Regions from separate parts of the Streptomyces sp. NPDC002867 genome, predicted to be linked through region 3. Evidence: riboswitches for the same ligand, from Rfam matches in the RefSeq annotation. Region 3 holds a riboswitch; each other region holds the start of a gene.
The links. A riboswitch is a leader RNA that binds a small molecule or an ion and turns the genes downstream of it on or off. The one in region 3 is predicted to bind cyclic di-AMP.
Positions count from the first base shown of each region.

Region 1: it holds a riboswitch for cyclic di-AMP, as region 3 does, so the genes downstream of both, ACWD0A_RS16720 (transglycosylase family protein) here and ACWD0A_RS11765 (C40 family peptidase) in region 3, are expected to answer to the same signal.
Region 2: it holds a riboswitch for cyclic di-AMP, as region 3 does, so the genes downstream of both, ACWD0A_RS04655 (NlpC/P60 family protein) here and ACWD0A_RS11765 (C40 family peptidase) in region 3, are expected to answer to the same signal.
Region 4: it holds a riboswitch for cyclic di-AMP, as region 3 does, so the genes downstream of both, ACWD0A_RS10910 (M23 family metallopeptidase) here and ACWD0A_RS11765 (C40 family peptidase) in region 3, are expected to answer to the same signal.

Region 1 is NZ_JBSFUR010000015.1:3,446-10,534, reverse strand. It holds gene ACWD0A_RS16730 (cytochrome P450 family protein) at 1-303, shown strand, start outside; gene ACWD0A_RS16725 (transglycosylase family protein) at 445-1,407, shown strand; cyclic di-AMP (ydaO/yuaA leader) riboswitch at 1,678-1,851, shown strand; gene ACWD0A_RS16720 (transglycosylase family protein) at 1,855-2,502, shown strand; gene eno (phosphopyruvate hydratase) at 2,778-4,064, shown strand; gene ACWD0A_RS16710 (FtsB family cell division protein) at 4,158-4,631, shown strand; gene ACWD0A_RS16705 (DUF501 domain-containing protein) at 4,664-5,200, shown strand; gene ACWD0A_RS16700 (Ppx/GppA phosphatase family protein) at 5,197-6,189, shown strand; gene ACWD0A_RS16695 (VOC family protein) at 6,196-6,990, opposite strand.
Region 2 is NZ_JBSFUR010000004.1:14,193-21,281, reverse strand. It holds gene ACWD0A_RS04675 (PspC domain-containing protein) at 1-553, shown strand, start outside; gene ACWD0A_RS04670 (LuxR C-terminal-related transcriptional regulator) at 550-1,239, shown strand; gene ACWD0A_RS04665 (NlpC/P60 family protein) at 1,291-2,334, opposite strand; gene ACWD0A_RS04660 (hypothetical protein) at 2,664-3,017, shown strand; gene ACWD0A_RS04655 (NlpC/P60 family protein) at 3,083-4,237, opposite strand; cyclic di-AMP (ydaO/yuaA leader) riboswitch at 4,240-4,403, opposite strand; gene pcrA (DNA helicase PcrA) at 4,644-7,079, shown strand.
Region 3 is NZ_JBSFUR010000009.1:116,653-123,741, forward strand. It holds gene ACWD0A_RS11735 (adenosylmethionine--8-amino-7-oxononanoate transaminase) at 1-206, opposite strand, end outside; gene bioB (biotin synthase BioB) at 199-1,377, opposite strand; gene ACWD0A_RS11745 (8-amino-7-oxononanoate synthase) at 1,524-2,678, shown strand; gene ACWD0A_RS11750 (ATP-binding protein) at 2,895-3,326, shown strand; gene ACWD0A_RS11755 (LysR family transcriptional regulator) at 3,340-4,275, opposite strand; gene ACWD0A_RS11760 (LysE family translocator) at 4,358-4,990, shown strand; gene ACWD0A_RS11765 (C40 family peptidase) at 5,088-5,564, opposite strand; cyclic di-AMP (ydaO/yuaA leader) riboswitch at 5,568-5,724, opposite strand; gene ACWD0A_RS11770 (hypothetical protein) at 6,069-6,377, opposite strand; gene ACWD0A_RS11775 (ATP-dependent Clp protease proteolytic subunit) at 6,385-7,014, opposite strand.
Region 4 is NZ_JBSFUR010000008.1:197,559-204,647, reverse strand. It holds gene ACWD0A_RS10935 (LysR family transcriptional regulator) at 1-854, opposite strand, end outside; gene ACWD0A_RS10930 (YybH family protein) at 952-1,317, shown strand; gene ACWD0A_RS10925 (carboxymuconolactone decarboxylase family protein) at 1,469-2,047, shown strand; gene ACWD0A_RS10920 (TetR/AcrR family transcriptional regulator) at 2,123-2,740, shown strand; gene ACWD0A_RS10915 (SGNH/GDSL hydrolase family protein) at 2,792-3,583, opposite strand; gene ACWD0A_RS10910 (M23 family metallopeptidase) at 3,761-4,705, opposite strand; cyclic di-AMP (ydaO/yuaA leader) riboswitch at 4,708-4,866, opposite strand; gene ACWD0A_RS10905 (tyrosine-protein phosphatase) at 5,591-6,403, shown strand; gene ACWD0A_RS10900 (DUF6126 family protein) at 6,422-6,595, opposite strand; gene ACWD0A_RS10895 (helix-turn-helix domain-containing protein) at 6,610-7,089, opposite strand, start outside.

The DNA.
Region 1 (7,089 bases), on a different contig from region 3:
GCCGGCGACCCCGTGCTCGTCGTGCTCGCCGCCGCCGACCGCGACCCGGAGCGGTTCACCGAGCCCGACACGCTCGACCTGTCCCGGCGCGACAACCAGCACCTGGGATACGGGCACGGCATCCATTACTGCCTCGGCGCCCCGCTCGCCCGGCTTGAAGGGCAGACGGCGATCGCGACCCTGCTCACGAGGACGCCTGACTTGCGACTTGCGGGCGATCCGGCCGATTTGCGGTGGCGTGGGGGACTCATCATGCGCGGATTGCGCACTCTGCCCGTTGAGTTCACCGCCACCAGAAGCTGACGCAGCGTCAAGTCTGTGACTTTTACGTGATCTGCGCTGCATCGACTTGTGACTCACGTTCGAATGCGGCTACGTTCACCGTCGACTCGGCAGGCATCAGCAGGCCGCACAGTCCCCAGTAGTCACGCGAAAGGCAACCGCATGCGCTCCGGGAACGGACGTCACCGCCGCCCCCGTCAGGCTCCGGCCATCGTCGTCGCGGCGGGGGTGACCGGATCCGCCATCGCGATCCCCCTGCTCGGCGCGGGCTCCGCCTCCGCTGCCGACGCGGCCACCTGGGACCGCGTCGCCGAATGCGAGAGCAGCGGCATGTGGAGCGCGGACCTCGGCAACGGCTTCTACGGCGGGCTGCAGATGTCGCAGCAGACGTGGGAGGAGTTCGGCGGCACGGCGTACGCGCCGAGCGCCGACCTGGCGAGCCGTTCGCAGCAGATCGCGGTCGCGGAGAAGGTGCTGGACGCGCAGGGGCCCGACGCCTGGCAGGCATGCGCCCCGATCGCGGGGCTGACCAACGACGACGCCTCGACCGGTGTCGACCCCGGGGACCTCCTGCCTCTGCCGGACGCGAGCCCGGAGGCCGGAGCCGACACGAGGTCCGACACGGGCGCCGACGCGGATGCACCGGCCGACTCCGGTGACGCAGGCGCCGGCGACCCGGCCGTGGACGCGCCGGACGGTTCGCGGGAGACCCCCGCGCCGGACGCCTCCACAAGGCCCACGCCCGAGGACGGCGACGCGCAGGCGTCCCCGGCCCCGTCCGCCGGCACGGACGGCGCCGAGGCGTCCGACCCCGCGACCGGCGCGGGCAGGCACCGGGGCGAGCCCGCCCCCGACGATGCCGAAACGGGCATCGAGGACAAGGAGCGCGAAAGCGGTCGTCATGCCTCACGAGGTGACGCATCGGCACGTGACGGGGTGACAGAGGGCGCGTCCGACGGTACGTACACCGTCCGGCCGGGCGACACTCTGTGGGCCATCGCCGACGAGCGCGAGGTGCCCGGGGGGTGGGGTGCCCTCTATGAGGCGAACGAGAAGACCGTGGGCGCCGACCCCGATCTCATCCTCCCCGGTCAGAGCCTCGATCTCGGCCTGAACGGCGAGTAGTTCAAGCGGCGATTCGCTGGCATATGTCCGTTCTGTGCAAGTGAGACAAGGGTCTCTTTGCCGCAACTGGCCGATATCGCCCAGCAAATTCGCCCAAGCCGTGCCCGACCTGCGCAAACGCCTCCCAAGTGGAGGGCGGTTCGGGCGATTTCTCCCCGATGTTCGACTTTGGACATCGGGGAGCGGTGTGTTTACGGTCGGAACCGCTCGCCACCGCGGGCACCGTCGACCGTCACGCCGAATCCTGCCGTCGGTCGGGGGGAACAGTCGTCGCTCAGTGCGCCGAAGGCAGGAGCGGGGGACCCAAGGTAAGTGCCGGTCCCGGCCGTCGATCACGACGGCCGAGAACGGCTGGGGGTGGAGCCGCGCGCATCGACGCGCGGCCGGGCAACTCTTCCGGCCCGAACCCGACAGCTCACCTCGCAGGCGTCGGTGAGGAGAAGCTCCATGCTGCGTTCCGGCAAGGCCAAGCACCGCCGCTCGTCGAAGACTGTTCGTCTCGCAACGCTCGCCGGCGTCGCCGGTGCCGCCGTCGCGGCCCCGATGCTCGGCGCCACCTCGGCCTCCGCCGCCACCGCCTCCGAGTGGGACGCCGTCGCCCAGTGCGAGTCCGGTGGCAACTGGTCCATCAACACCGGCAACGGTTACTACGGCGGCCTGCAGTTCTCCGCCTCCACCTGGGCGGCCTACGGCGGCACGTCGTACGCCCCGTCCGCCGACCAGGCCTCCAAGTCCCAGCAGATCGCGATAGCCGAGAAGGTCCTCGCCGGCCAGGGCAAGGGCGCCTGGCCGAACTGCGGCGTGGGCCTCTCCAGCGCCCCCTACAACGGCGGCTCCGCCGAGCCGGCCGAGAAGCGCGCCGAGGCCCCGACCACCCGCTCCGAGCGTGCCGAGGCCCCCGCGCCGAAGAAGGCCGCGGCCACGTCGTTCAAGAAGGGCGACGGCGAGTACAAGGTCAAGGCCGGGGACACCCTGGGCAAGATCGCGGAGGCCGAGAAGGTCAAGGGCGGCTGGAAGAAGCTCTTCGACCTCAACAAGGACGTCATCGAGAACGCCGATGTCATCTACCCGGGCCAGCAGCTCCACCTGAGCTGACCGCCCGCCGTCCGCGGGCCCGCGGACGGATTCCGAGCACCCCGGTCCGGCGCTGCTTCCCCCGTAAGCGCCGGGCCGGGGTTCGGTCGTGAAGGGCCCCGAAGAGCCTTACTTACGGGTAGCTTGCGGGGGTTTTGTCCGGCAAGCCCAGCGTTCATGCCCTTTTTCGTCCCACGGGGCGGGCATCGGCCGGCCTTTGCCCCCGAGGCGGTTAGGCTCTTGCCGCAAGGCCAAGCAGACCTCTGCACATTTCTCGCGTCACATCCCAGAAGGAGATGCTCGTGCCGTCCATCGACGTCGTCGTAGCCCGGGAAATCCTGGACTCCCGAGGCAACCCCACGGTCGAGGTCGAGGTTGGCCTCGACGACGGCAGCACGGGTCGTGCTGCTGTTCCGTCCGGCGCCTCCACCGGTGCGTTCGAGGCCATTGAGCTCCGCGACGGTGACCAGAACCGTTACCAGGGCAAGGGTGTCGAGAAGGCCGTCCTCGCCGTCATCGAGCAGATCGGTCCGGAGCTCGTCGGCTACGACGCCACCGAGCAGCGCCTGATCGACCAGGCGATGTTCGACCTGGACGCCACCGACAACAAGGCGTCGCTCGGCGCCAACGCCATCCTCGGTGTCTCCCTCGCCGTCGCGCACGCCGCCTCCGAGGCGTCCGACCTGCCGCTCTTCCGCTACCTGGGCGGCCCGAACGCGCACCTGCTGCCCGTTCCGATGATGAACATCCTGAACGGCGGCTCGCACGCCGACTCCAACGTGGACATCCAGGAGTTCATGATCGCGCCGATCGGTGCGGAGTCCTTCTCCGAGGCCCTGCGCTGGGGCACCGAGGTCTACCACACCCTCAAGAAGGTGCTGAAGACCAAGGGCCTGTCCACCGGCCTCGGCGACGAGGGCGGCTTCGCGCCGAACCTCGACTCCAACCGCGCCGCCCTCGACCTCATCCTCGAGGCCATCAAGGAGGCCGGCTACGCCCCGGGCAAGGACATCGCGCTCGCGCTGGACGTCGCCGCGTCCGAGTTCTACAAGGACGGCGCGTACCAGTTCGAGGGCAAGGCCCGCTCGGCCGCCGAGATGACCGAGTACTACGAGGAGCTCGTCGCCTCCTACCCGCTGGTCTCCATCGAGGACCCGCTGTTCGAGGACGACTGGGCCGGCTGGAAGGTCATCACCGACAAGCTCGGCTCCAAGGTCCAGCTCGTCGGCGACGACCTGTTCGTCACCAACCCGGAGCGTCTGGCCCGCGGCATCGAGGAGGGCACCGCCAACGCCCTGCTCGTCAAGGTCAACCAGATCGGTTCGCTGACCGAGACCCTGGACGCCGTCGAGCTCGCCCAGCGCAACGGCTTCAAGTGCATGATGTCCCACCGCTCCGGCGAGACCGAGGACGTCACCATCGCCGACCTGGCCGTCGCCACCAACTGCGGCCAGATCAAGACCGGCGCCCCGGCCCGCTCCGAGCGCGTCGCCAAGTACAACCAGCTGCTGCGCATCGAGGAGATCCTCGACGACGCCGCGGTGTACGCCGGCCGCAGCGCCTTCCCGCGCTTCAAGGGCTGACCGCGGGCTGACACCCCCGCCTCCGTACGTCCCTGGCCCCGGTCCCGTACCGTGTCCGGGGACGTACGCGTGTGAAAGGGGAGGCGAGAGAGCATGGCGCGCAGGCCGGAGCCGGACCGGTTCTCCACCGCGACGAGACTGCGGCTGCTCGGCGAGCAGACCGCCGCCCGCGTCTACCGGTCGCAGAGCCGTCGCCAGGCCCGCCGCTCCCGGCTCACCGGCCGGGCCGCGTTCCTCGCGCTGGTCGTCTGCTCCCTGGTGGTCGCCCTCGCCTACCCGATGCGCCAGTACGTCTCCCAGCGCGCCGAGATCGCCGAGCAGGAACGCCGGATGGCCGAGGCCCGCGAGCAGGTCGAGGAGCTCCGGGACGAGAAGGCCCGCCTCCAGGACGACATGTACATCCGGCGCCTCGCCCGTGAGCACCTGCACTACGTGCTCCCGGGCGAGACCGGCTACACGGTGATCGACCCCGAGACCGCCGAGGAGCGCCGCGAGGACGAGAGCGCGGCGGACCGGCCCTGGTACTCGAACGTCTGGAACGGCGTGGACAACGCCGACCGCCAGTAGCCCCCAGTAGCGAACACAGCAGCAAGGCAGGCATGGAAACCCCTCCTCCCACCACCGAGCACACCGAGCCGACCGACGCGGACATCGCCGCGTTCGAGCAGCAGCTCGGCCGGCCGCCGCGCGGACTGCGCGCCATCGCGCACCGCTGCCCCTGCGGGCAGCCGGATGTCGTCGAGACCGCACCCCGTCTGCCGGACGGGACGCCCTTCCCCACGCTGTACTACCTGACCTGCCCGCGGGCCGCGTCCGCGATCGGCACGCTGGAGGCCAACGGCGTCATGAAGGAGATGCAGGCACGCCTGGCCACGGATGCCGAGCTGGCCGCCGCCTACCGCGCCGCGCACGAGGACTACATCGCGCGCCGCGACGCGATCGAGGTGCTCCAGGGCTTCCCCAGCGCGGGCGGCATGCCGGACCGGGTGAAGTGCCTGCACGTCCTGGTCGGCCACTCGCTCGCGGCGGGCCCCGGCGTGAACCCGCTGGGGGACGAGGCGATCGCGATGCTGCCGGAGTGGTGGCGCAAGGGCCCGTGCGTGACCGGCCTCGGCACGGAGGAGGACGACAAGTGACCCGCGTCGCCGCCATCGACTGCGGCACCAACTCCATCCGGCTCCTCGTGGCCGACGTCGACCCGGAGTCGGGCAGCCTGGTCGACCTCGACCGGCGGATGATCATCGTCCGGCTGGGGCAGGGCGTCGACCGCACCGGGCGGCTCGCCCCCGAGGCGCTGGAGCGGACCTTCGCGGCCTGCCGCGAGTACGCCGCCGTCATCAAGGAGCTCGGCGCCGAGACCGTACGCTTCGTCGCCACGTCCGCCTCCCGGGACGCCGAGAACCGCGACGACTTCGTCCGCGGTGTCCTCGACATCCTCGGCGTCGAGCCGGAGGTCATCTCCGGCGACCAGGAGGCCGAGTTCTCCTTCACCGGCGCCACCCGCTCGCTCGCGGGCCGCACCGACCTGGACAAGCCGTACCTGGTCGTCGACATCGGCGGCGGTTCGACCGAGTTCGTGGTCGGCGAGGAGCATTCCCGCCCGTCGCCCGCCACCACCCTCAACGGCGGCGCTACGCGCCACACCTGTTCTCTTGCCGCCCGGTCGGTCGACATCGGCTGCGTGCGGATGACGGAGCGGCACGCGCCGAGCAGCCCCGCGACGCCGGAGCAGATCGCGGCGATCCGCGCCGACATCGAGGCCGCGCTGGACCTCGCGGCGCAGACCGTCCCGATCGACGAGGCGCGCACCCTGGTCGGCCTCGCCGGTTCCGTGACCACGGTGGCCGGGATCGCGCTCGGCCTCGACACGTACGACTCGTCCAGGATCCACCACTCGCGGATCTCCTACGAGAAGGTCGAGGAGGTCACGACGATGCTGCTGAACTCGACGCACGACGAGCGCGCGGCGATCGGCGTGATGCACCCCGGCCGGGTCGACGTCATCCAGGCCGGGGCGCTCGTCCTGCTCACGATCATGCAGCGCATCGGCGCCCGCGAGGTCGTCGTCAGCGAGCACGACATCCTCGACGGCATCGCGTACAAGGCGGCCGAAGGCTGGTTCTGAGGTGTCTCAGGCCGGCGGGGCGGGGGTCAGCACGACGAACTCCGCCCCCGCCGGGTCGTTGCACACCGCCAGCCGGCCGACGCCCTCCGCGTCCTCCGGGCCCATCGAGACCGACCCGCCGTTCTCCCGCACACGGGCGACCGTGGCGTCGCAGTCCGCCGAGCCGAAGACGGGGTGCCAGTACGGCTTCGCGTCGCCCGACTCGAACATGCCGGGCACGGCCATGAGGCCGCCGAACATCCGCTCCGGCGGATGGTCCTTCGGGGTCAGCATGGTGTACGTGCCGCCGCCGCCCGGGAGCTCCATGTCCTGGCCGGTCCAGCCGAAGACCGTGCCGTAGAAGTCCTGCGCGGCCGACGAGTCGTTCGTGTACAGCTCGACCCAGCCCAGGCTGCCCGGGCTGTCCGCGACCTCGATGCCTGGGTAGGTGCCGGGCTGCCAGACGGCGAACCGGGCGCCCTGCGGGTCGGTGAGCTGCGCGAACCGGCCCTCCTCCGAGACCTCGGACGGCGGGGTGCGGACGGAGCCCCCCGCCTGTTCGACGGCCTTGACGGTGGCCTCGATGTCGGGCGTGTGGAAGTAGACCATCCAGGCCGAGCGGGCGCCTTCCTCGGTGAGCGGCCCGATGGCGCCGACCACCTTGCCGTCCAGGCGGAGGGCCTTGTAGTCGCTCGGCTCGGCGCCGAACGGATGGGCCTCCCAGCCGAAGACGGCGTTGTAGAAGGCCGCCGCCGCCGGGACGTCGCGGGCGCCCAGGTCGATCCAGCACGGGGAGCCGGGGACGAAGTCGGTCGTGATCATGGTCGAGTTCTCTTTCTCCGGGGCTGTGTCTCAGGGCTCGTGGCACACCTTTGCCAGCCTGGCACCAGGCGCGTCCCGTCGCGCGCCGAACAGCCCGGA
Region 2 (7,089 bases), on a different contig from region 3:
CGCCCACGTCCACGACTCCGTCCTGCACACCCTCACCCTGATCCAGCGGAACGCGGACGACCCCGGCGAGGTGCGCAGGCTCGCCCGCGCCCAGGAGCGCGAGCTGCGGAACTGGCTCTACCGCCCTGAGGGCACCGGCAAGGACGAGGACGAGGAGCCCGACACCCTCGCCGAGGCGGTCAAGAGGACCGCCGCCGAGGTCGAGGACAAGCACGGCGTGCCCCTGGAGGTCGTGGTCGTCGGGGACTGCCCGCTCGACGAGAAGCTGGCCGCACAGATGCAGGCCGCGCGCGAGGCGATGGTCAACGCCGCCAAGTACGGTGGCGCGGGAGGGGCGGTCCAGGTCTACGCGGAGGTCGAGGGGCGCGCCGTCTTCGTCTCCGTGCGGGACCGGGGGCCGGGGTTCGACCTGGATGCCGTTCCCGGCGACAGAATGGGCGTAAGAGAATCGATCATCGGCCGGATGCAGCGCAACGGCGGCACGGCACGGCTGCGCACGGTGCCCGGCGGGGGCACCGAGGTGGAGCTCGAGATGGAGAGGGCTGACGGATGACCGAGTCTGCGGAAGAGAGCGCCGAGCGGCGCGTGCGGGTCGTGCTCGTCGACGACCACCGGATGTTCCGCGCCGGTGTGCAGGCCGAGATCGGGGAGACCGAGCGCACCGGGGTCGAGGTCGTCGGTGAGGCCGCCGACGTCGACCAGGCGGTCACCGTGATCATGGCGACCCGGCCGGAGGTCGTCCTGCTGGACGTGCACCTGCCCGGTGGCGGAGGCGTGGAGGTGCTGCGCCGCTGTGCGCCGCTGATGGCATCGGCGGAGCACCCGGTGCGCTTCCTGGCGCTGTCGGTGTCGGACGCCGCAGAGGACGTCATCGGCGTGATCCGCGGCGGGGCCCGGGGCTATGTCACCAAGACGATCACCGGCGCGGACCTGGTCGACTCGATCTTCCGGGTGCAGGACGGTGACGCGGTGTTCTCGCCGCGGCTCGCCGGCTTCGTGCTGGACGCGTTCGCCTCGACCGACGCGCCGCCGGTCGACGAGGACCTGGACCGGCTCACCCAGCGGGAGCGCGAGGTGCTGCGGCTGATCGCGCGCGGGTACGCGTACAAGGAGATCGCCAAGCAGCTGTTCATCTCGGTGAAGACGGTCGAGTCGCATGTGTCGGCGGTGCTGCGGAAGTTGCAGCTGTCCAACCGCCACGAACTCACGCGGTGGGCGACGGCCCGGCGCCTGGTCTGACGCCGGGCGCGACGCGCGCGGCCATCCCGGACGGCTCCGGTCCGCCGGACGCTACGAGACCCGCGTCGCCCCGGCGAAGGGCATCTGGTCGATCGGTGCGACGCGAACGGGCGCACCGGGCCGCGGCGCGTGGATCATCTGGCCGCCGCCGATGTACAGGCCGACGTGCGAGATGCCGGAGTAGAAGAACACCAGGTCCCCGGGGGCGAGTTGGGCGCGGGAGACGCGCTGCCCGGCGTTGATCTGGGTGTACGTGGTGCGGGGCAGCGAGACTCCGGCCGAGCGCCAGGCGGCCTGGGTGAGCCCGGAACAGTCGTACGCGGAGGGCCCGGTCGCCCCCCACACGTACGGCTTGCCGAGTGTGCCGTAGGCGTAGGCGACGGCCTGTGCGGCCCGGCCGTTCGGCGCCTTGAGCCCGCCGCGGGGTGTGGTGGAGCGGCCGGCGCGGGCAGGGTCGGCCGGTCCGGCGTCGTACGCGGTGCGCTGCTCGGCGGTCAGCCGGGCCAGCAGTCGTTCGGCGGCGGCCAGTTTGTCCTTCACGACGGCTTTGTGTCGTGCCAGTTCGCGGCGGTGCCGCTCCAGTTCGGCCGTCCGCTCGCCAGCCTGGGCCCTGAGCCGGCCGAGGTCCACGAGCCGGCGGTGCACACCGGCCACGGCGGCCGCGTGCCGCTCGCCGACCCGCTCGGCGAGCGAGGCGCGCGCCAGGTACTCGTCGGGGTCCGAGGTCAGCGCGAGCTGCAGGCCGGGATCGATGCCGCCGGAACGGTACTGCGCGGTGGCGACGGAACCGAGTGCGTTGCGGGAGGCGTTGAGCCGCTCCGTGCGGCGGGCGGCCTCGTCGCGAAGCTCGTCGAGCGCTCCGCGGGCCTGCGCCGTCCGCTCCTTGGCTCCGTTGTACTTCTCGGTCGCCTCCCCGGCCTCCTGGTACAGCCGGTCGACGCGGGCCTTGAGCTGGGCGGGAGTGAGACGGGGCTCGGCGTGCGCCGAGCCGTCGAGCGCGGTCGTGGTCGCCGCGCCTGCGAGCGCGAGGGTGGCTGCGGTGCGGGCGGCCGGCCCGGTGAGCGGATGCTGCCTCGGCTTCCGGTGCGCTGCCACGGGGCGTACACGTCCTTCCTGCGTACCTGCGGTCCGGCGGCGTACCGCACAGGGGAGCGGTACGCCGCCGGATCTTTCGGCGGGGGCGGCCGAGCCGTCCGGCTGCACGACGGCGGTGGGGAGCCGGCCACCTGGGCGCTGACGCTAAACCGGGCGGTCCCGGGGCGGAGGGGTGACGACGGGAAGTGCCCGAACCTGGACGGCGATGTCCGCTTTCTGTGCGCCGGGCGCCGGTGCCCGGCCGCATTGCGGCGCAGGGCCGACCGAACGCCGCGATCGGGCTCCCCCGGCCGCCGGACGGTGGTATGGCGCCGATTAGGCTCCGCCCCATGGACGTACTCATCAATGTCTTCGTCGCGCTGCACATCATCGGCATCGCCTCCCTGCTGGGCGGCTTCCTGACTCAGATGAAGGCGATGGGCGCGGGCACGGCCCGCTTCAACCCGGCGATGCTGCACGGTGCGCTGACGATGCTGATCACCGGCGTCGCGCTGGTGGGCCTCAACCAGGCCGACGACCAGACGGTGAACAACCTGAAGATCGCCATCAAGCTGGCGGTGCTGGTGGTGATCCTCGGCCTGGTCTACGTCAAGCGGGACGAGGAACGGGTCGACAAGGCACTCTTCGGCGCCGTCGGCGGTCTGACGGTCGCGAACGTCTTCATCGCGACGCTCTGGACCTGACCGACCCCCGGCACACGCGTGCCCGGACGGCGGGACCGTCCGGGCACGCGGGGTGAGCGACCGGGTCAGACCGGGCGGACGCTGCCGTAGATCGGCATGTAGTAGATGGACTCCTCGCGGACGTTCTCGCCCGGCTTCGGCGCGTGGATCATCTTGCCGTCGCCGATGTAGATGCCGACGTGGCTGATGTCGTCGTAGAAGAAGACGAGATCGCCGGGGAGCAGGTCCGCCGTCGCCACGCGCTGCCCCACCTCCACCTGGTCCCAGGTGGTGCGCGGCAGATCGACGCCCGCCGCCTTCCAGGCCGCCTGGGTGAGCCCCGAGCAGTCGTACGAGGACGGGCCCGTCGCCCCCCACACGTACGGCTTGCCGATCTGGGCGCGGGCGAAGGCGAGGACCTCGTCGGCCCTGGTCGCGTACGAGTCGTCGCCGGTCCCGGTGCCCGTCTCCGGGGGCGGCTGGTCGCCCTCCTGGCGCTGCCGCTCCGCCTCGGCCTCGGCGCGGGCTCTGGCCTCCGCCTCGGCCTTCGCCTTCGCCTCCGCCCTGCGCCGGGCCTCCGCCTCCTTCTCGCGCTCGATCGCCGCCAGCCGGGCCTTCTCCTCGGCGGTCAGCTCGGACAGCAGAGTGCGCGCCTCGGCCAGCTTCGTCTGGACCTTCTCCTTGCTGGTGCGCAGGGCCTGCTGGGAGTCGGTCAGCGACTCCAGCCGCTTCGTCGCCTCCGCCCGCTGCTTCGCCGCGGCCGCGCGCTGGGTCTCGTAGTCGCTGACGGCGGTCCGCTGCTGGTCGGTCATCCGGTCCATCAGCTGCGTCTGGTCGAAGTACGCCTGGGGGCTGTCCGCGAACAGCAGCGCCGCGGTCGGGGTGACCGCGCCGGTGCGGTACTGCGCCGCGGCATAGGCGCCGAGGGCGCGACGCGACTCGTTGAGCTTCTCCGCGCGCGTGGCCGCCTCCTCGAACAGGGTGTCGACCTCGCGGCGCTTCTCGGCGGTGGCCTCCTTCGCCTTGTTGTACTCCTGGGTGGCGCTGCCCGCCTGCCGGTAGAGGTCGTCGACCTTCTTCTGCACCTCTTCGACGGAGGGCTTGGGGTCGCTGGGCGCGGCGGTGGCGCTCTGTGTCGACAGGAGGGCGGCGCCGGCGAGGGCGGCCGTCGTGAACCCGACGGCGTGGGAGGGCTTCGTGCTGCGGCTGCGGATCCTGCGATGCGACGCCAAGGCCGGCATCTCCTTCTTCCGTGGACCGCCTACCGGGTTAGCTGTCGGGTTCGGGCAGAACGGAAGATGCCCTACGGACCGTGGACAGGCGGTCCGATTCACCCCGGTTGTGCATAGTTCGGGTCCCCGGTTCCGAACTGCCTCCCGGGCAGCCCGAATTCGGCGGAGTCGACCCGTTCGGCGCGGTTCGCCGGGAGGGGTGCGGGCCGTCTGGTCGAGCACGCTAGCCAACTCGTGTGCGGGCTGTGAAGGTTGATGTTCGATATGTCCGATACATTTTCGTGACCTTTTTCGGTGCCGGCCGCATATCCGGCACCGGCGTGGCGCGCCGGGCAGGGACGGTCACGGAATGTGACCTACCCCGTATGGGCATGCGGGCCCGGTTGTCGGTCCGGCCGCCTAGACTCGATAAGCGATGAGCAGCCTCTTTGACGACAGCTTCCTGGCGGACCTCCAGCCCCACGGCGAGGAGCCCCCTCCGCCCCCCGAGGAGTCGGCTCCGGAACCGATCCCGGACGACCTCTTCCAGGGCGCCTACGACGTGCCGCCGGCCCGCGACGGGTACTACCGCGACGGCGCGCCCCGGCCTGCCGTCGACGCGGCCGCCCTGCTCGAGGGGCTGAACGAGCAGCAGCGCGCCGCCGTCGTCCACACCGGCTCCCCGCTGCTCATCGTCGCAGGGGCCGGTTCCGGCAAGACGCGCGTGCTCACCCACCGCATCGCCCACCTTCTGGCCACCCGGCACGTGCACCCCGGCCAGATACTGGCGATCACCTTCACCAACAAGGCCGCCGGCGAGATGAAGGAGCGCGTCGAGCACCTGGTCGGCCCGCGTGCCCATGCCATGTGGGTCATGACCTTCCACAGCGCCTGCGTCCGCATCCTGCGCCGCGAGTCGAAGAAGCTGGGCTTCACCTCGTCGTTCTCGATCTACGACGCCGCCGACTCCAAGCGCCTGATGTCGCTGGTCTGCCGCGACCTGGAGCTGGACCCGAAGAAGTTCCCGCCGAAGTCCTTCAGCGCCAAGATCTCCAATCTGAAGAACGAGCTGATCGACGAGGAGACCTTCGCCGACCAGGCGCAGGACGGCTTCGAGAAGACGCTCGCCGAGGCCTACCGGATGTACCAGGCCCGGCTGCGCGAGGCCAACGCGCTGGACTTCGACGACATCATCATGACCACCGTCCACCTGCTCCAGGCGTTCCCCGACGTCGCCGAGCACTACCGGCGCCGCTTCCGGCACGTCCTCGTCGACGAGTACCAGGACACCAACCACGCCCAGTACACGCTCGTGCGCGAGCTGGTGGGCGAGGGGTACGAGGACCTGGAGCCCGCCGAACTGTGCGTCGTCGGTGACGCCGACCAGTCGATCTACGCGTTCCGCGGCGCGACCATCCGCAACATCCTCCAGTTCGAGGAGGACTACCCGGACGCGACGACGATCCTCCTGGAGCAGAACTACCGCTCCACCCAGACGATCCTGTCCGCCGCCAACGCGGTCATCGAGCGCAACGAGTCCCGCCGCCCGAAGAACCTGTGGACGAACGCGGGCGCGGGCGCCCGGATCACCGGCTATGTCGCGGACACCGAGCACGACGAGGCCCAGTTCGTCGCCGACGAGATCGACCGGCTCACCGACGCGGGCGAGGCGAAGGCCGGCGACGTCGCCGTCTTCTACCGGACGAACGCCCAGTCCCGTGTCTTCGAGGAGATCTTCATCCGCGTCGGCCTGCCCTACAAGGTCGTCGGCGGTGTGCGCTTCTACGAGCGCAAGGAGGTCAGGGACGTCCTCGCCTACCTGCGCGTCCTCGCCAACCCCGAGGACAACGTCCCGCTGCGCCGCATCCTCAACGTGCCCAAGCGCGGCATCGGCGAGCGCGCCGAGGCGATGATCGACGCCCTCGCGCTCCGGGAGAAGATCACCTTCCCGCAGGCGCTCCGCCGCGTCGACGAGGCGTACGGCATGGCGGCCCGCTCCGCGAACGCCGTCAAGCGGTTCAACGTGCTGATGGAGGAGCTGCGCACCATCGCCGAGTCCGGCGCCGGACCGGCCACCGTGCTCGAAGCCGTCCTGGAGCGCACGGGGTATCTCGCCGAACTGCAGGCGTCCACCGACCCGCAGGACGAGACGCGCATCGAGAACCTTCAGGAACTGGCCGCCGTGGCGCTGGAGTTCGAGCAGGACCGCGGTGAGGAAGAGGGTGCGGGCACGCTCGCCGAGTTCCTGGAGCAGGTCGCGCTCGTCGCCGACTCCGACCAGATCCCCGACGAGGACGAGGAGGGTACGGGTGTCATCACGCTGATGACCCTGCACACCGCCAAGGGCCTCGAGTTCCCCGTGGTCTTCCTGACCGGCATGGAGGACGGCGTCTTCCCGCACATGCGGGCGCTGGGCCAGACCAAGGAGCTGGAGGAGGAGCGGCGCCTGGCGTACGTCGGCATCACCCGCGCCCGCGAGCGCCTGTACCTGACGCGCTCCTCGATGCGCAGCGCCTGGGGCCAGCCCTCGTACAACCCGCCGTCGCGCTTCCTGGAGGAGATCCCTGGCGCGCATGTGGAGTGGAAGCGCACCGGCCCCATGGCCGCGCCGGCCGGACCGACGTCGGGCATCACGTCGTCGCTGTCGTCGTCGCGTGCACGCGGCGGCGCGTCCGGTTTCGCCACGCGGCGCACCAACGACAAGCCGGTGATCGCGCTGCGCGTGGGCGACCGGGTCACGCACGACCAGTTCGGTCTGGGGACCGTGGTCGCGGTCTCGGGGTCGGGTTCGGACGCGCAGGCGACGATCGACTTCGGGGACGAGAAGCCGAAGCGGCTGCTGCTGCGGTACGCGCCCGTCGAGAAGCTCTGACAGCCGGAAC
Region 3 (7,089 bases):
TGGTTGTAGCCGTGCACGGCCGACCACCACGACGACATGCCGTCGATCAACTCGCGCTGCCCGTGGATCTCTTCGGCCAGCCTGAGCCGCACCCCGGCCGCGGACTCGACGACCAGCGGCTCCTCCCGGCCGGGCATCGGACCGTACGGGTGCCAGACGTGGGCGCGGTCCAGGGCACGCAGCTCGCCGGGCGTGAACTCACGCATTGGGCGCGAGGTCCGTCCCGGCGCCGCGGCGGCGCACGGCGACCAGGTCCGTACGGGCCGCGGGGGCCTCCGACGGAGCGGCCTCCGCCTCCGCCGCAGCGGACGCGTCGTGACAGCCGCCCGAGCCCTCGCCGTCGCCGCACACCGAACCGCAGCCGCCGACCGCCCCGCGGTGCTCGGGCAGGGTCGTCGTGTCGGTGCCCTCCACCTCGAAGCCGGCGTCGGCGATCATCTCCAGGTCGGCCTTGCCCGCCTGGCCCTCGCTGGTCAGGTAGTCGCCGAGGAAGATGGAGTTGGCCAGGTGCAGCGCGAGCGGCTGCAGCGTGCGCAGATGGACCTCGCGCCCGCCCGCGAGCCGCACCTCGACGTCGGGGCAGACGAAGCGCACCATCGCCAGGATGCGCAGGGCCCGCTGCGGGGTCAGGTTCCACTCCTTGGCGAGCGGGGTGCCCTCGAAGGGGATCAGGAAGTTCACCGGCACCGAGTCCGGGTCCAGCTCGCGCAGGGCGAAGACCACGTCCACCAGGTCCTCGTCGCTCTCGCCCATGCCGGCGATCAGGCCGGAGCACGCGGACAGGCCCGCGGCGTGCGCCTTGTTCACCGTGTCCACGCGGTCCGCGTAGGTGTGCGTGGTCGTGATGTCCCCGTACGTCCCCTCGGACGTGTTCAGGTTGTGGTTGTACGCGTCGGCGCCCGCCTCGCGGAGCCGTTCGGCCTGGCCGTCGGAGAGCAGACCGAGACACGCGCACACCTCGACGCCCTCGTTCTCCTCCTTGATCGCCTCGATCGTCTTCGACACCCGGTCGACGTCCCGGTCCGTCGGGCCGCGCCCGCTCGCCACCAGGCAGACCCGCTTGGCGCCGCCCGCGACGCCGGCGGCCGCGGCCCGGGACGCCTCGTCCGGCTTCAGCCAGGTGTACTTGAGGATCTCCGCCTTCGACCCGAGCCGCTGCGAGCAGTACGAGCAGTCCTCGGGGCACAGGCCGGACTTCAGGTTGACCAGATAGTTGAGCTTCACCCGCCGTCCGAACCACTGGCGGCGCACTTTGCCGGCCGCGGCCACCACATCGAGCAGATCGTCGTCGGAGGTCGCCAGTACGGCGAGCGCTTCTTCACGGGTCGGCAGCTCGCGCCGCAGCCCCTTCTCCACCAGCGTGTTCAGCAGGTCCATGGCGCTGATCCTTACCCACGGCAGCCGCCCGGGCCAAGGAGGAACCCCACAACAGCGGCGGATTGAGGTGTGTGCATGGCCACATCCGCACCCCGCCCGCACGCGGTTAAGGTCTGTGCGCTGCCTACAAAAGGACCGGACCCCTCATGCCGCAGGCCACTCAGGATCCTTTCGACTGGATCGACGACGAGGCGCGCCACCGCGAGCGCGCGGGACTCGTCCGCACGCTCCGGCCGCGCACCGCCGACTCGCCCCTGCTCGACCTGGCGAGCAACGACTACCTGGGACTGACCCGCCGGCCCGAGGTCACCGCCGGGGCCGCCGACGCCGCCCGACGCTGGGGCGCGGGCGCCACCGGCTCCCGCCTGGTCACCGGCACCACCGCGCTCCACGCCGAGCTGGAACGCGAACTCGCCGCGTTCTGCGGTTTCGAGGCTGCCCTCGTCCTGTCCTCCGGCTACGCGGCCAACCTCGCCGCCGTCACCGCCCTCGGCGGACGCGACGCCCTCGTCGTGTCCGACGCGGGCAACCACGCCTCCATCGTCGACGGCTGCCGGCTCGCACGCGCCGAGACCGCGGTCGTCCCGCACGCCGACCCCGACGCCGTACGCAAGACCCTCGGCGCCCACCCGGACCGCCGCGCCCTCGTCGTCAGCGACTCGGTGTTCTCCGTCGACGGCGACGCCGCGCCGCTGCCCGCCCTCGCGGCAGCCTGTCGCGAACACGGCGCGGCCCTGCTCGTCGACGACGCCCACGGCCTCGGCGTCCTCGGCGACGGCGGCCGGGGCGCGCTCGACGCCGCCGGACTGGCCGGCGCGACCGGAGTCGTCGCCACCCTCACCCTCTCCAAGTCCCTCGGCAGCCAGGGCGGCGCGGTCCTGGGCCCGGCGCGGGTGATCGAGCACCTGGTCAACACGGCCAGGACCTTCATCTTCGACACCGGACTCGCACCGGCCGCGGCGGGCGGCGCGCTCGCCGCCCTCGGGGTGCTGCGCCGCGAACCGGAGCTCGCCGGCCGGGCACGGGAGGTAGCGGCCGAGCTGCACCGGCGGCTCACGGACGCGGGACTGACCGCCGCGCGGCCGGACGCGGCCGTCGTGTCCGTGCAGGCGCCCTCCCCGGAGGCGGCGCTGCGCTGGGCGGCGGACTGCCGGACGGCAGGTCTGGTCGTGGGCTGCTTCCGGCCTCCGTCGGTGCCGGACGGCATCTCGCGCATCCGGCTCACCGCCCGCGCCGATCTGACCGCCCGGCAGGTCGACACGGCCGTCGCGACGATCATCGCCTGCGCGCCGCGGGGCTGAGAACAGCCGGTCCGGAGAGTGCGGTCCGTCCCCAAATACGGTCTCTCGTCGCAGACTTCACCGCTTTGAGCGACAGGTATGCACGTATCTTGGTGGATTGCCGCACCGGCCTGACGACAAGTGGCAGTCTGACGCCGAAGCGCAATCCGTGGCCGTCCTCGCGTGTCATCCGCTACGAGTCGGATCCCGGCCCGGTGGGAAAGGGACAGCGTCGCCATGGCAGACCATCAAGAAGCATCCGTCACTCTGCCCAGCGAACCGGCATCGGTCTCCGCCGCCCGGAGATATGTCACCGATGTCGTCTGCGGATGGGGTCTGCCGGACGGCACCGACGCCGTCGACACCCTGCGGCTGATCGTCTCCGAACTGGCGACCAACGCGGTGCAGCACACCTTCGGCCAGTCGCCCACCTTCACCGTCGACGTGCGCCTCGAACGGGACGAGCGACTGTGCATCGGCGTCACCGACAGCCACCCGCGCTGGCCGCGCCGGCTGCCCGCCGCCGTCCGTCAGGACAACGGCCGGGGGATGGTCATCATCCGCAGTCTCACCGCACAGTACGGCGGGCGGCTCTCCGTGACACCCACCGAGGAGGGCGGCAAGACCGTGTGGATCGCCCTGCCGTGGACCGTACCCGTGCAGGGCTGATCCGCGCCCGGGTTCACCACACCCTGGCCGCAGTGCCCTGTTGACCCGCCCGTCCGAACGAGCTCCGCAGGAGAGCCCGCAGCGACTGCGCCGCCGGCCCCGACTCCTCTCCCCGGTGCGCCACAGAGATCGTCCGGCGGAAGGCCGCCGGCTCCAACTGCCGTACCTGCAGCGGCGTGGCGGACATCGCCGCCACCATCTCCGGCACCACCGCCACCCCGATCCCCGCGGTCACCAGGGCGCACACCAGCGCGTAACCGGGCGACTCGCACACCACGGCGGGCGTCGCCCCCGCCTCGGCCAGCGCACCTTCCACTCCCTTGCGCGGCGGATGCGCCGGAGCGCTGCTGATCAGCGGCTGCCCGGCGAGTGCGCTCACCGGCAGCCGCCCCGATCCGCCCGCCAGGGCGTGCCCGGGAGCGGTGATGAGCACCAGCTCCTCGACCAGCAGCGTTTCCACGACCACCCCCGGCGGGGGCGGCGCCGGCTCGGCGGGCTCGTAGGCATGCGTCAGCGCGAGATCCATGGCGCCGCGCGCCACCGCCGTGACCCCGTCCGGAGGTTCGTACTCCGCGACGGTCAGTTCCACATCCGGATGGGCGCGCCGGAAGGCGCTCAGCACCGGGGGCAGCAGGTGGATGCCGACCGTGGTGAAGGTGGCCACCCGCAGCCGGCCGCCCGCGAGCCCCGACAGCCGGGCCAGCTCGTGCCGCGCCCGGTCCATCTCGTCCAGCACCCGGCGCGCCCGCTCCGCGAGCAGCTCACCCCCGGCCGTGAGCCGCGCCCCGCGGTGGTGGCGCACGAGCAGAGGCGCTCCGGCCTCGCGCTCCAGCTTGGCCAGCTGCTGGGAGAGCGCCGGGGCGGTGTAGCCGAGGCGGGCCGCGGCGCGGGTGATGGAACCGGCCTCCGCGACAGCGACCAGGGCGGCCAGCCGGGTCGGGTCGTACATCGCACCCCTTAAGCATTGCTTTTGGCTGACCCAGGATAATCCCCATACACGCTGAAGGTGCTGAGGCGGCAGGCTGAAGGGCATGGACGCCCAGCTGATCGCTTTCACCGGTGTCGCCGCGGGCATGGTCGCCATGCCGGGTGCCGACTTCACCGTGGTGGTGCGCAGTGCGCTCGCCTCGCGCCGCGCGGGCGTCGCCTGCGCGGTCGGTGTGGCGGGCGGGTTGCTGGTGCACACCGCGCTGGCCGTGGCGGGACTCGCCGCGGTGCTGGTGGCGGTGCCCGTGCTCTACCGGACGCTGCAGATCGCCGGCGGGATCTACGTGCTGTGGCTGGGCCTGCGCGCCGTGCGCTCCGCGCTGCGCCCGCTCGAAGGGCCCGCCGCCCCCGACGGCGCCACGCCCTCCCACGGCGTCGGGCGCGGCCTGCGGCAGGGCTTCCTCACCAACGTCCTCAACCCGAAGGCGCCGGTGCTGTTCCTGAGCCTGCTGCCGCAGTTCGTGCCCGACGGCGCGGCGGTGCTGCCGCGCACCCTGCTGCTCGCCGCGATCGTCGTCCTCCTGGCGCTGATCTGGTTCCCGGCGGTGGCCCTCCTGGTGGACCGGCTGGGCCGGTGGCTGCGCAGGCCGCGCACCACGCGTGCCGTGGAAGGAGTCACGGGCGGCGCGCTCACCGCGCTCGGCGCGACCCTGCTGGTCCAGCCGCTGGCACGCTGACCGGCACCGGTTAGTCGCACCGTGGTGGGTGCGGACGATTCTCGGGCGCGGGGCCGCCGCCGGGGAGCCGGAAAGGCGGGCAGCCGGAAGGCGGGCGTCAGCGCACCCGGCCGTACGAGACGCCCCTGGTCCAGATCTTGGCCAGCCGTACGACGTCGCCCGTCTTCGGTGAATGCCAGATCCGCCCTCTGCCGGCGTAGATGCCCACGTGGTAGACGTAGCCGCCGGAATGGAAGAAGACCAGGTCACCGCGTTTTCGCTGGGAGGCGGAGATATGGCGCGTACGGTTGTACTGCTGTTGAGCGGTGCGCGGCAGCTTCTTGCCGGCCTTCCTGTACGAGTACTGCGTCAGCCCGGAACAGTCGAAGCGGTGAGGGCCTACGGCGCCGAATCTGTACGGCGACCCCTTCTTCGATGCCGCGACCTCGAGTGCCTTGCTCGCGTAGCTGGTGATCGCGTGGGCCTCGGGGGCGGTGCCGGGAGCGAGGAGCGTGCCGCCGACGGCGGCGATGGTCAGTACCGATACGGCGCCCGCACGTGTGAGCAGGAACGGGACATGCATCTGCGCAGTCATGCGCAACCCTTCGTCAGCCGCCTGTGAAGGGTGACCTGTCGGGTTCGGACTGGCGAAGACGCCCGGCCGCCGAAGCGGCTTCACCCCAAGGGGCCTACCGGGATCACCGGTCACCCCGTGCTGCTCGGGTCCTCCACTCCTGCCGATGCACTTCTGTCGACCAGTCGTCCGGTGCGGCGGCAGGATTCAGCGTCCGCCCGGACCGCCCCGTCAAGGTGGCGGGGGCTTGTCGTCCCAGTGATCGTCACTCATGGATGTCCGATTTCCGAGTTGAAACGGCTTTTGTGAAGCCAATCACGACTGATCTGTTCGGGTGGACAGGGGTGTTGGCGGTCGCCTCGCCTGACGCGGAATCATGGTCGTACCAGCGCGGAAGCCGTTCGACTCCGCCAAATCGGTGGTGCGCGTGGCGCAACTCCTGCGGCACGGAACAACGTCGCCGAAGCTCCACCGAACGGGGTACGAAAACCGCGGCCCCGTTGGCGGAAAGCAGCGGATCGACCGTCAACTCGTCGAAGCCGGAGGCATGGTCACCCGGTTCGCCCTGCGTTCCCCGTCGAGAATCCGCAGCGCCTCGGCGAGCGTGTCCGCGTAGACCTCGTTCTCACCGCGCAGGTGCATCAGCGTCAGGGCGTCCTTCAGGGCGGTCGCCCGCCCGACCAGCGCCTGCGCGGCGCGCAGCGCGCCGTAGGTGTGGGTGACCCGCGCCGGGTTGATCCGCCCCAGCAGATCGACCACTTCGAGATACCTGTCGATCAACTCCGCCTCCGCGCGGGTCAGCCCGGGGAGCGGTGGCAGCTCCGGGAGCAGCATGCTTCGCTCACCTCGCGCCGGCCGGCGAGGCCTTGCGGCTCCCGATGACGTGGTCCACCAGGCCGTATGCCTTCGCCGCCTCGGCGTCGAAGATCCTGTCCCGCTCCAGATCGGCCGCGATGTGCTCGGCGCCCTGTCCGGTGTGGCGCACGAGCATGGCCGCCAGCTGCTCCCGCAGGCGCAGCAACTCGGCGGCGTGGATCTCAAGATCGGACGGCTGGCCACGCAACGGCTCCTCCACGGCGGGCTGCTGGACCACGACACGTGCGCCGGGCAGCGCCGACCGCTTGCCCGGGGTGCCCGCGGCGAGCAGCACGGCGGCTGTCGAAGCGGCCTGGCCCAGGCAGGTGGTGGCGATGTCGCAGGTGATGATCTGCAGGGTGTCGTAGATCGCGGTCATGGCGCTGATGGAGCCGCCGGGGGAGTTGATGTACAGGCAGATGTCCTGATCGGGGGCCGCGTACTCGAGGTGCAGCAGCTGGGCGACGACGTCGTTCGCGGCGGTGTCGTCGACGGCGGTACCGAGAAAGACGATTCGCTCGTCGAGCAGCTTCGAGTACGGGTCGAGGGTGCGGGTGCCCGAGCTGGTGCGCTCGGTGAACTCGGGCAGGACGTAGCGGGCGGCAGGACGGTTCATGGCATGCCTCTCGTCGGAGTCGGTCGAGCTGCGTTCTGTAAAAAATGTACAGGACGTACAGGCCGTTATGATGGG
Region 4 (7,089 bases), on a different contig from region 3:
TGCACGAGCAACTCGCGCACCGAAGGGTTGTGCGTGTTCTTCCAGATCAGGGAGAGCAATGCCGGTGTTTCGACGTCATCGATGGTGCGGGCAGTGAGCCGGTCGCGGTGGCCCGCAGCCATCGAGTCGCTGAGGACGGCGATGCCGAGCCCGCGGGCGGCGAGGTCGGCGATGGCGTCCGCGGCGCTGGCTTGCAGGGTGATCGCCGGTTGGAGGCTCTGTGCGGCGCAGGCACGGTCGAATACCGTGCGCAGACCGGTGCCGGGCGGCATGCAGATGATGGGGTGCGCTGCCACGTCGCGCAGAGTGACCCGCCGCTGTTTCGCCATGGGGTGTCCGGCCGGAACGGCCGCGACAAGGCGCTCGCTGATGATGCTCAGCGCGTCCAGCCCGTCCGGGGTGGCGGTTGCGGTCCCGACGAGAGCCAGGTCGATGGTGCCGGCGCGCACCCCCTCGACGAGCCGGTCGGAGTTGTCCTCCAGCAGTGAGATCTCCACGCCGGGATGCGCCCCGTGGAACGCGGCGAGGGCGTCGAACAGCGGGGTGAGCGTGCAGCCCATGACCATCCCGACCGTGAGCCGACCCCGGATCAGCCCGGTCACCTGCCCCACTGCCTGGCCGACCCCCTCAGCTGCGGCAAGTGCGGCGCGGGCGTGTTCGAGCGCGGCCTTTCCCGCGACAGTAAGGACGGCGGTGCGCGCCGACCGGTCGAACAGTTCGGCACCGAGTTCACGTTCCAGCCGGCGGATCTGGGCGCTGACGCCGGACTGGCTGATGTGCACTCGCTCGGCCGCCCGGGTGAAGTTCTGCTCTTCGGCGACTGCGACGAAGTATTCCAGCTGCCTCAGTTCCATGACTGCAGATTCTAGCTTCCAGAAAATCCATCTGTTGGACTTCTGATCGGCGGGCGACCACGCTGGGAGCACGGAAGCCAGACGTCAGGAGGAATGCATGCCGGAGTACGAGAAGGCCCTGCGGCCCGAGGACATCACTCGCTTGTTCGTCGAGCGGTCCAACGCCGGTGACGCGGCCGGGGTCGCCGCGCTCTACGAAGAGGATGCGGTGGTGGCCTACCCGCCCGGCGAGCTGACGGTCGGACGGGAGGCGATTCGTGCACTGTGGGAGAAGGTGCTGACCAACCGTCCCCGCTTCGAGCCGGAACAGCCGCTGCCGACGCTGGTCAGCGGCGACATCGCCCTCACTTCGACCCCGCCGAAGGACGGGGCCGGCGCCCGGGCGCAGGTCGTCCGGCGCCAGCCCGACGGCAGCTGGCTGCGCCTGCTCGACCAGCCCGAGTTCATCGGGCCCAGCCGCTGAACCCCTCGACTCCCGTGAGTCCCCGGGGAGCGGAGACTGCCGGCGCGATGTCACATTCCGGCGGCCCCCGTCCGTCGTACCGGCGAAAGGACACCGCAAGGCCCCGTACGACGGGTACGGAGCCTCGCACGACGCCCCCAGGAGGCCCGTCATGGCCCGTATCTCCCTCGCACCGCGCCGCACCCTGTTCCTGCGCTTCACCGAGTGGTACACCCGGCGCAGGTTCGGCAAGGCCCTCGACCCGCTGCGGGCACTGGGGCACAACCGGCGGGTGCTGTTCACCGACCTGAGGCTGGAGATGTCGGTCGCCAGGTGGAAGGCGCTCGACACGGACCTCAAGGCGCTGGCCACGATGGCGTCCGCGGCGTCGATCGGCTGCAGCTGGTGCATGGACTTCGGCCACTGGGAGAACCGGACGCGCGGGATGGACGCGCGCAAGGTGCAGGACGTCCCCGTGTGGCGGAACAGCGACGTGTACTCCCCGCTGGAGCGGGACGTCATGGAGTACGCCGAGGCGATGACCGCGAATCCGCCGGAGGTGACCGACGAGCTGACCGGGCGCCTGCTCGCGGCGCTGGGCGAGGAGGCGTTCGTGGAGCTGACGGCGATGGTGGCGGTGGAGAACCTGCGTTCGCGCATCAATGCGGCACTCGGCCTGACCAGCCAGGGTTTCAAGGACCACTGCGAGATCCCGGCCGCCGCACGGTCCACCACCGGAACGGCGGCCTGAGCCCGAACCGCCGGGACCCCTTCCACCTCGGCAGGAAGGGGATCCCGCCCAAGATCGGCTGTGTAGGGTGACGCCGTGGCCAGGATTCGGTTGAAAGTGTCGGAGCGGCGTGAGGAACTGCTGAACGCGGCTGTCGAGCAGATCGAGCAGCGGGGCGTGGCGGCCGTGCGGATCGCCGATGTCGCCTCGTCCCTCGGCGTCTCCAGCGCCCTGGTGCTCTACCACTTCTCGTCCAAGGAACAGCTGGTCGCCGCGGCGTTCACGCATGCCGCCGACGCCGACCTGGCCCACCTGCGCAAAATCCTCGGGCGGCGCACCTCCGCGCTGCGCCGGCTGCGGACGGCCGTCCGCTGGTACGCCCCGACCGGCCAGGCCAAGGGCTGGCGGCTGTGGATCGACGCCTGGGCCGCCTCCCTGCGGGATCCGACCCTGCGCGAGGTCGCCCGCGCCCTCGACCAGCAGTGGAAGGCGGCGCTGGCCGAGGTGATCGCGGAGGGCGCGGAGGCCGGGGAGTTCCCGTGCGAGGACCCGGCGGCCGCGGCCTGGCGTCTGACGGCGTTCCTCGACGGGCTCGCCGTGCAGATGACGTCGTACGCGGGTTCGCTGACCCGTGCGGCGATGCTGCAGTGGACGGACGAGGCGCTGGCCCGCGAGCTGGGGGTGGACCGCGAGGCGCTCACGGCGTCCCGCTAGCCGGGGCGCCGGCGCCCGGGGCGCGTGCCCCGGGCACTGTGCCGCCTCGGCTCAGAGCGGCAGGAGGTCCGGGCGCTTGGCCTCCACGTGGTCGCCGGAGCTCTCACCCCGCAGCCGCCGGCCGATCCACGGCACCAGGTGCTCACGCGCCCACTGGATGTCGTCGCGCCGCACCTCGAAGGCACCGCGCGGCGGGAGCGGCGGCCAGGGCTGGTCGGGGTCGGCGGGCACGTCGAGACCGAGCACCTGGGCGGCGCGCAGGGCGACGCGGGTGTGGCCCTCGGGTGACAGGTGCAGTCGGTCCGCGTCCCACGCACGCCGGTCCTGAACGGATTTGAGCGACCACAGGTCGAGGACGGGGCAGTCGTGGCGGTCGGCGATGGCCCGCACGTGCGCGGTGTACGTGGCGATCTTTCCGCGCAGATGACGCAGGACCGGCACGTCCCGGGTGTCGAAGCCGGTGGTCACCATGACCGTTCCGACCGAGTTCTTGAGGTCGGCGACCGCCCGCTCGAGCCGCTCGGCCACGTCGTCCGGGTCGCTGCCCGGCCGGATGATGTCGTTGCCTCCCGCGCAGAACGTCACCAGGTCGGGGGCGAGTTGCTTGGCCCTCGGGACCTGCTCGTCGACGATCTGGTCGAGGAGGCGGCCGCGTACGGCGAGGTTGGCGTACCGGAAGGTGTGCTCCGGCGTCAGGTCGGCGAGCAGTACCGCGAACCGGTCCGCCCAGCCGACGTACGTCCCGTCGGGGCCGGGGTCTCCCACGCCCTCGGTGAAGCTGTCACCGATCGCCGCGTACGACCCGAATGAGCCCTTGTTCTCTGTTCTCGAATCGTCTGCCACGGGAGCACATCTTTCCTTTACGGATGTGACCTACGCGACCGTAAGGAGGGGTTGACGGGAGGTGATCTATGCCACCTGTCAAGTTTCCGTCAAGCCGGAATACGCGGAATCCCCCGCTCCGCCGCCGGACGGAACGAGGGATGCGCGGCCGGCGGCCCAACGGGCCGCCGGTGTACGTCAGATGGAGACGCCGTGCTGGCGCAGGTAGGCCAGCGGGTCGATGTCGGAGCCGTACGACGGGCTGGTACGGATCTCGAAGTGCAGGTGCGGACCGGTGGAGTTGCCGGTGGAACCGGACAGACCGATCTGCTCGCCGCCCGCAACGCTCTGACCGCTGGAGACGGACAGGGACGAGAGGTGGGCGTACTGCGAGTAGGTGCCGTCGCCGTGCTGGATGACGACCTCGTTGCCGTACGAGCCGCTCCAGCCGGCCGAGACGACGGTGCCCGGACCGACGGACTTCACGCTCGTGCCGCTGCCGGCGATGAAGTCGACGCCGGTGTGGTAGCCACTGGACCACATGGCACCGGACGCGCGGTACGGCGTGGAGACACCGCCGCCGACGGGGGCGGTCCAGCCGGAGGACGCCGGGGCGGCCTTCTCGGCGGGAGCCTTTGTGGCGGGGGCCTTTGTGGCGGGGGCCTTTGTGGCGGGGGCCTTTGTGGCGGGAGCCGCAGGGGCGGGCGCCGCGGCACGCGAGGCGTCGCGCGAGGACCGGGACGTGGACTCGGAGCGCGGCCCGGGGTCCTTCTTCGCCTTCGACTTCGCGTTGATGGTCAGTTCAAGACCCGGGTGGATCAGCGCCGGGTCCGCACCGATGGCACGGCGGTTGTCGTTGTAGAGCTTCTTCCAGCCGCCGCGGACGTTCTGCTCGTCGGCGATCTTGGCAAGGTAGTCGCCGGCGACGACGGTGTACGTCTTCGGAGCCTTCGCCGCGGTCGGAGCGGCCGCGGCGGCCGAGGCCGGAGCGGCCTTCTGGGGAGCGGCGGCGGGGGTCGCGGCGTTGGCGCCGGTTGCGCCGAGCAGCGGCAGGGCTATGGCGGCGCTGCCCGTACCGGCGGCGACGAGGCCGCGGCTGACGGGGTTGGCCTTGGGACGGCGGTGCTTACCCTTTCCGGGCATGGCGCATTCCTCTCCGGCGCCTGCGAGGTGAGCTGTCGGGTTCGGGCTGGAGATGCCCGTTCGCGCTGGTTGCGCGAATTAACCCCGAGCCGTCCGGATTCTCCGGATACGGCGTACTACCTGGGTCCCCCGCTCCTGCCACGCGTGGGTGGGTTCGAAGTCCGGTCGGCGGCAGGATTAGGCGGTCCGTCCGGATTGAGCGTGACCGTAGGCGAGTACACCGGGCGGAACAAGCCGCGAATTTCCCCCGGCTTTCCCGGTCGCGATTTCCGGGCCGCCCCACTCGTCACCCTCCGTGGACGAGTGACAGTCAATTCCCTTGCTGACCACGGAATTGACACGGGGAAAGCAGGCACGTTCCGTCACGAATATGATCCTGCTCACGAGCCGTACCCCATCTCCCCCGTAGACGGGGCACGTTATCCGCAAGGGCTCAATTCGGACAGAAGGCACAAATAATCGCCTAAGCGTGCACTTGGGCACCAAGCACCGTCCGCAACGCCCGACTTCGTCCCCTGCCGCCGCGCGGCCGGCGACGGAGCTCCTCACCGCCCGCTTCCGGTCAGCCTGAATTCAGCCAGTCGCATCCCGGAGAAACACCACGCGAATGACGGCAGGCCCCTTTCACCCAAAGGGAATCGGGCCGCCCCACTCATCGGTTTTCGATCACGGCGCCTGCCATTCACGCGGAGCCCGGGTGCGTCGTGCGGGGGTGCGCCCGCGGGCCCCGGCCCTCATGACAGTGCCGGGGCGGCCGCCCCCGCCACGCCCGCGGGCACGGAACGCATCACGACCGACATGATTGCCTGATGAACCTGTGCCGTATCGTCGGATCGCGCCATCGTCGGCGACCGGCGCCGACGGCCGTCGCCTGAAGGAGTCCACGTGACGCAGCAGCTGCCGCAGGCCCCGTCGACCGAACCCCGGCTGGCCGGAGTGCGAAACTTCCGGGACGTGGGCGGACTGCCGACCGTGGACGGCGGGCGCGTGCGGCACGGCAGGCTCTACCGCAGCGGGCACCTCGCGCACGCCACCGAGGGCGACGCCGCCTTCCTCGCGTCCCTCGGGCTGCACACGATCTTCGACTTCCGCAATGCGGCGGACCAGCGGCTGGAAGGCCCGGACGTCGAGCTCCCGGGCGTGCGGAACGTGAATCTCCCGCTGAGCGACCCGGCCGACGGCGCGGAGTTCTGGAAGATGGTCCGGGACGGCAACCTCGACCAGCTGAAGTCGATCCTGGCCGACGGCAAGGGCGCCGCCCGGATGATCGCCTCCTACCGGATGATCATCAAGGAGCGGACCGCCGAGCACAGCCGCGTCCTGCACGCACTGGCCGAGGACAGCGTCCCGGCGCTGATGCACTGCGCGGCCGGCAAGGACCGCGCCGGCCTGTCGATCGCGGTGACCCTGCTCGCCGTCGGCGTGGAGCGCGAGGCGATCGAGGCGGACTACCTGAAGTCGAACGACCCGCACCGCCGCTACAAGATCAAGCGCGGCGACGACTCCCCCGAGGCCATGTCGGCGCAGGTCATGGAGCTGCTGAGCCCGCTGTTCGACGCCCGCGCCACCTATCTGTCCGCCGCGTTCGAGACCATCGAGGAGACGTGGGGCGGCACCGAGCAGTACCTCGCGAAGGGGCTCGGGCTCTCCGCGACGACCCGTGAGCGGCTGCGCGAACGGCTCGTCGACGAGGGCTGAGCCCGGGGTCAGGGCCGCCTACGGGTTCTGGCCGCCCACGAGGAACAGCAGGTAGAGGAACGCGGCGACGAGGTGCCCCGCCACGAGGTAGGCGAACAGCCGGATGACCAGGCCGCGCGGGAAGCGGTCCTCACGCCTGTTCTCGGGCGTGTCCGGCAGGGGCTTGTCCAGGGGGTCCCATGTGGGCGTCATCACAGCCTCCGGGGTCAGACGTGCGGGTGCGGATCGGGACTCTGCAGCAGGGTGTGCATGAAGAGCAGCTCCGCGCCCTCGGGCGTGGCGGCCGCGATGCGGTGCGGCGTGAGCGAGTCGAAGTGCGCGCTGTCCCCGGGCGCCAGCTCGTGGACGGCGTCCCCGAGGCCGAGACGGAGCCGTCCGCCGAGGACGTACAGCCATTCCTCGCCCGGATGCACCCTGATCAGATCGCCCTGGGCTCCGTACGGGACGACCACCCGCAGGGCCTGCATGGCCCGGCCGGGAGCGCCGACCTGGTGGTACGTCCAGCCGTCGGCGGACGCCGGTTCACGGCGGCCGGCCCGGATGACCGGCTCGCGCTCGGGCGGAAGCTCGCCGAGGACCTCGGCGACCGTCGTACCGTAGATCCTGGCGAGGGCGAGAAGCATCGGCAGCGAGGGCTGACGGTTCCCGGTCTCGAGCCGGGACAGGTGGGCCGGGGACAGCCCGGC